2 regions of the Streptomyces sp. NPDC098101 genome follow, and region 1 is predicted to be linked to the other one. Evidence: riboswitches for the same ligand, from Rfam matches in the RefSeq annotation. Region 1 holds a riboswitch; the other holds the start of a gene.

What was found. A riboswitch is a leader RNA that binds a small molecule or an ion and turns the genes downstream of it on or off. The one in region 1 is predicted to bind cyclic di-AMP.
Positions count from the first base shown of each region.
Region 2: another riboswitch for cyclic di-AMP. It lies ahead of ACIQVI_RS02645 (peptidoglycan DD-metalloendopeptidase family protein); the one in region 1 lies ahead of ACIQVI_RS29550 (M23 family metallopeptidase).

Region 1 is NZ_JBIWAS010000008.1:104,680-107,649, reverse strand. Features, by position in the region: gene ACIQVI_RS29555 (pitrilysin family protein) at 1-800, shown strand, start outside; cyclic di-AMP (ydaO/yuaA leader) riboswitch at 1,077-1,242, shown strand; gene ACIQVI_RS29550 (M23 family metallopeptidase) at 1,255-2,025, shown strand; gene ACIQVI_RS29545 (GntR family transcriptional regulator) at 2,249-2,932, shown strand.
Region 2 is NZ_JBIWAS010000001.1:623,913-626,882, reverse strand. Features, by position in the region: gene ACIQVI_RS02655 (STM4011 family radical SAM protein) at 1-28, shown strand, start outside; gene ACIQVI_RS02650 (SGNH/GDSL hydrolase family protein) at 15-827, opposite strand; gene ACIQVI_RS02645 (peptidoglycan DD-metalloendopeptidase family protein) at 990-1,949, opposite strand; cyclic di-AMP (ydaO/yuaA leader) riboswitch at 1,953-2,112, opposite strand; gene ACIQVI_RS02640 (tyrosine-protein phosphatase) at 2,502-2,970, shown strand, end outside.

The DNA.
Region 1 (2,970 bases):
TCCGCGCCTTCTACGAGGCGCACGTGCGGCCCGCCACGGCCACCGCCGTGGTCGTCGGCGACCTGACCGGGGTCGACTTGGAGAAGGTCCTCGCGGAGACGCTGGGCGCCTGGACCGGCGAGCCGGGCGAGCCGCTGCCGATGCCGCCGATCACCGCCGACGACACCGGCCGGGTCGTGATCGTGGACCGCCCCGGCGCCGTCCAGACCCAGCTCCTCATCGGCCGGATCGGCCCCGACCGGCACGCCCGCGTCTGGCCGGCCCAGGTCCTCGGCACGTACTGCCTCGGCGGGACCCTGACCTCGCGCCTGGACCGGGTCCTGCGCGAGGAGAAGGGCTACACGTACGGCGTGCGGGCCTTCGGGCAGGTGCTCCGCTCGGACGCCGAGGGGAACGGCGCCGCGATGCTCGCCATCAGCGGCTCCGTCGACACCCCCAACACGGGCCCGGCCCTGGACGACCTGTGGAAGGTGCTGCGCACCCTGGCCGCCGAGGGGCTCACGGACGCCGAGCGGGAGACGGCCGTGCAGAACCTGGTGGGGGTGGCGCCGCTCAAGTACGAGACGGCCGCCTCGGTCGCCGGGACGCTCGCCGACCAGGTCGAGCAGCACCTCCCGGACGACTTCCAGGCCCAGCTGTACGCGCGCCTGGCCGAGACCGGCACCGTCGAGGCGACCGCGGCCGTGGTCAGCGCCTTCCCGGTGGACCGGCTCGTCACGGTCCTGGTGGGCGACGCGGCGCAGATCGCGGAGCCGGTGCGGGCGCTCGGGATCGGTGAAGTCACCGTCGTCAGCGGCTGATCGGCCCCGTCCGGCCGGAGGCGCGGCGCCACCGGCCGGGGCGGACGGAGGACCCCGACGAGCCGTCACGTCGGGGTCCTCCGCGCACCCGTACGAGAGGGGTCCCGGCGGCCCGACCGGCGAACCACCCGGTGAATTGTCCGTATTGACGGCAAGGGTGATCATCTGCCCTGTGGCATGTCTTACAAAAGGCCGTGTTCGGTTGGTGATCGACTGGGGCTCCGCATACCGTCGGTCCGGCTGTTCGCCAGTTGCACCCGCCGCGCCCGCGGCACCGGACAGTCATCGCCGAGTCCCCGTCAGGCGCGAGCCTGGGGAGCCGGGGACCCGCACGCAGTCCCTGGGGTGAATCGGACGCCTTCGTCCCGTACGGAGGGGCCCGTAGGAGACCTTCCTGCTCCGAACCCGTCAGCTAACCCGGTAGGCGAGAAGGAAGGAAAGGAACAACGTCTTCATGGCGTTCACCCGTGCCACCGGGAAGCATCGTGGGTCGAGCCGGATGGCGCGCCGCGGCGCGGGCATCGCCGGCGTGGCGACGCTCGCCACCACCGGCGTCATCGGAACCCTGGCCTCCCCGGCGCTCGCCGCCGACACGGACAACCGCTCCCCCGAGGACACCGGTCTCACCCAGGTGATCACCGAGGACTCCCTCGTCGACCGGCTCAACGCCCAGGCCGACGCCCAGGACCGGCAGGCCTTCGAGGCCGTCGTCGAGGAGAAGGCCAAGGCCGAGGCGAAGCGCAAGGCCGAGGCCCGCGCCAAGGAGATCCGCGAGGAGCGGGCCCGCGCCGCCCGCGAGGCCGAGCGCCGCCGCCTGAACTCCTTCCAGCTCCCCGTCGCCGGCTCGTACGTCTCCACCGGCTACCAGACCGGCGGCTCGCTCTGGTCCTCCGGCAGCCACTCCGGCGTCGACTTCCACGCCGCCTACGGCAGCCGGGTCGTCTCCGTCGGCTCCGGCACCGTCGTCGAGGCCGGCTGGGGCGGCGCGTACGGCAACAACATCGTGATCCGGATGAACGACGGCACGTACACCCAGTACGGTCACCTCTCCTCCATCGGGGTGTACGTCGGCCAGACCGTCGAGCCGGGCCAGCAGATCGGCGTCTCGGGCTCGACCGGCAACTCGACCGGACCGCACCTCCACTTCGAGGCCCGTACGAGCGCCGACTACGGCTCGGACATCAACCCGGTCTCCTACCTCCGCGCCCGCGGCGTCGCCGTCTGACCCGGCGTCCCACGCGCCCCTGACCACCGGGGGCCCTCCGCGTCGCAAAAGCCCCGGCTCGTACTGAGCCGGGGCTTTTCGTCGTCCTGCCGTGGGCCAAAAGGCCGTCATGGATTCCATGGGGGCATCGGAAATTCCGGCGTGCTGCAATAGAGTCGCGGATCAGGCGCAGAACAGGCGCCGCTCGAATTGTCTCGCGCGGACCAAGGCGGAGGTCGGACACATGCGCATTCCCGCGCACTCGGTATGCACGGCGATCCGGGACGACATCGTCTCCGGCGTCTTCGAGCGGGGCAGCCGGCTGACCGAGGAGCAGCTCGCCCGCCGGTACGGGGTCTCCCGCGTCCCGGTCCGCGAGGCGCTGCGCACCCTGGAGTCCGAGGGCTTCGTCCTCACCCGCCGCCACGCGGGCGCGCACGTCGCCGAGCCCACCGAGCAGGAGGCGGCCGACCTGCTCGACATGCGGGCCCTGCTCGAACCGCTGGGGGCCGCGCGGGCCGCGCAGCGGCGCACCGACGCCCACCTCAAGGTGCTGCGCGGCCTGGTCAGGCTGGGCCAGGAGCGGGCCAGGCGCGGCCAGGGCGAGGACCTGCGCTCGCTCGGCGGCTGGTTCCACGAGACGCTCGCGCAGGCCTCCGGCAGCCCGCCGCTGACGGCGCTGCTCACCCAGCTGCGGCACAAGATCGCCTGGATGTACGCGGTCGAGCAGCCCGAGCGGCCGGTGGAGGCCTGGGCGGAGCACGGCGCGATCGTGGACGCCGTGGCGCGCGGCGACGCCGAGCGGGCCAGGGCCCTCACCGTGCTGCACGCGGAGCGCTCGATGTCGCTGCACCGGCTCAAGAGGCCGGAGCGCGGGCGTGTGAGGGTTTCGCAACACGTCGTCAACACGACGAGCGGTCGGAATTAACACGCGCACCGTATACAAAGAATAGGAATTCCGCGGGG
Region 2 (2,970 bases), on a different contig from region 1:
CGCCGCGCCGCCCGCTACAGGGGCATGAGGTCCCCGAGGGGCATCAGGTCGGGGCGCTTGGCCTCGACGTGGTCCCCGGAGCTCTCGCCGCGCAGCCGCCGTCCGATCCAGGGGACGAGGTACTCCCGCGCCCACTGGATGTTGTCCCGGCGCACTTCGAGGGAGCCGCGCGGCGGAACCGGCGGCCACACCTGGTCGGGGTCGGCGGGCACCGGCAGGCCGAGGACCTGGGCGGCGCGCAGGGCGACCCGGGTGTGCCCCTCGGGCGAGAGGTGCAGCCGGTCGTCGTCCCAGGCCCGCCGGTCCTGGACGGACTTCAGGGACCACAGGTCGAGGACCGGGCAGCCGTGGCGGTCCGCGATGGCCCGGACGTGCGCGGTGTAGGTGGCGATCTTGCCGCGCAGGTGCCGGAGCACGGGGACGTCGCGGGTGTCGAAGCCGGTGGTCACCATGACGGTCCCGACGGCGGAGGTGAGTTCGGCGACGGCGCGCTCGAAGCGCTCGGCCACGTCGTCCGGGTCGGTGCCGGGACGGATGATGTCGTTGCCGCCCGCGCAGAAGGTCACCAGGTCGGGGGCGAGTTCCTTCGCCCGGGGGACCTGTTCCGCCACGATCTGGTCGAGGAGGCGCCCGCGTACGGCCAGGTTGGCGTAGCGGAAGGCGTCGTGCTCCGGCAGCTGGTCGGCGAGCAGGACCGCGAAGCGGTCCGCCCAGCCGACGTACGTCCCGTCGGGGCCGGGGTCTCCGACGCCCTCGGTGAAGCTGTCACCGATCGCCGCGTACGACCCGAATGCGTTCTTGTCTCTTGATCTCGAATCGTCTGCCACGGGGGCACATCCTTCCCTTTCGCATGTGACCTACGCGACCGTAAGGAGGGGTTGACGACGGGTGACATATGCCACCGATAAAGATTCGCCCAAGTCGGAATAGGCCGACGGCCCGGCATGGAATGTGCCGGGCCGTCGGAAAGGGTGTCTCCCGCGTGCGCGTCAGACGGAGACGCCGTGCTGGCGCAGGTAGGCCAGCGGGTCGACGTCCGAGCCGTAGTTCGGCGTGGTGCGGATCTCGAAGTGCAGGTGCGGGCCGGTGGAGTTGCCGGTGGAGCCGGAGAGGCCGATCTGCTGCCCGCCGCTGACGCTCTGCCCGGCCGAGACCGAGAGGGAGGAGAGGTGGGCGTACTGCGAGTAGTTGCCGTCCGCGTGCTGGATGACGACCTCGTTGCCGTACGAGCCGCTCCAGCCGGCGGAGACGACCGTGCCGGCGCCGACGGCGCGGACGGTGGTGCCGGAGGAGGCGATGAAGTCGACGCCGGTGTGGTAGCCGGAGGACCACATGGAGCCGGAGGCGCGGTACGGGGTGGAGAAGCCGCCGGTGACGGGGGCGACCCAGCCGGACGAGGAGGCGGTGGAGCCGGTGGAGCTCTCGGCGGCCTTCGGGGCGGCGGCGGTGGCCGGGGCGGCGGCGCGGCGGCTCTCGCCGCGGGAGGCGCGGGGGGCGTCGTCGCCGTTCTTGCCGGACTCCTGGGCGCTGGGGGTGCTCTTCGGGCCGGCCGGGGCGGAGCCCTTGGCGCCGATGGTGAGCTTCATGCCGGGCAGGATGAGGGAGGGGTCCGCGCCGATGGTCCGGCGGTTGTCCTCGTACACCTTCTGCCAGCCGCCCTCCAGGTGGTGGTCGGCGGCGATCTTCGACAGGTAGTCGCCGGGGACGACGGAGTACGTCCGGGGGCCGGTCGTCGCGGCGGGCTTCGCGGGGGCGGCCTTCGCCGCGACGGCGTGCGCGGTGACGGCGGACCGGACGGAGGCGGCGGCCGGGGCGGCCTGCTCGGCGGCGTGGGCCCCGGTGGCGCCGAGGAGCGGGAGGGCGACGACGGCGCCTCCCGTACCGGCGGCGGCGAATCCGCGGGTGAGGGGGTTGCTCTTGGGACGGCGGTGCTTACCCTTCGCGGGCATGGCGAATCCTCTCCGGCGCCTGCGAGGTGAGCTGTCGGGTTCGGACTGGAGATGCCCGGCCGCGCTCGCGCGCGGCTTCACCCCGAGCCGTCCTGCATCGCGGGACCGGCGTACTTCCTGGGTCCCCCGCTCCTGCCACGCATGGGATGGGTGGAATTCCGGGCGGTGGCAGGATTAGGCGGTCCGTCCGGATTGACCGTGACGCTAGACGAGCGGGGTCGGCGCGAACAAGCCGCTGTTTTGTCCCGGCATTCCGCCCTAGATCGTTCCCCCGGGATTCCGGTCACCCTCCGTGGATGACGGTCCTTCGACTCCCTTTTCCCGTAAGGGGATTGCGGCGGGCCTCCGGCCACGATCCGTCACTTCTATGACCCTGCTCACGCACCGAAACCCATCTCGTCCGTAAACAGGGCGCGTTATATCCAACGTGCCAATTCGGACAGATTGCCCATTCCCGTCCGAGGGGATGCGCCGCGCCCTTCCCGCCCGGATGATTGCCCCCGGAACCGATTTCTCGTCGGGCACCCGAACGCCGACTCTCCAGGAGCATCCGTGACGCAGCAGCTGCCGCAGGTCCCGCCCATCGAAGCCGCCGAGCCCGAGCTGGCGGAGGTCCGCAACTTCCGGGACGTGGGCGGCCTGCCGACGACGGACGGGCGGGCGGTCCGCCCCGGCCGGCTCTTCCGCAGCGGCCACCTCGCCCACGCGACCGAGAGCGACGCCGCCTTCCTCGCCGGCCTCGGGCTGCACACGGTCTTCGACTTCCGCAACGAGGCCGACCGGCGGATCGAGGGCCCGGACGTCGAGCTGCCCGGCGTACGGAACGTGAACATACCCCTCAACGACCCGGCCGACGGCAAGGAGTTCTGGAAGCTGGTGCGCGACGGCGACACCGCGCAGCTGCGGGAGATCCTCGGCGAGGGCAAGGCGGCGGCCCGAATGTCCGATTCGTACCGGCGGATGGTGGTCGAGCGGACCGCGGAGCACAGCCGGATCCTGCACTCCATGGCGGAGGAGAGCG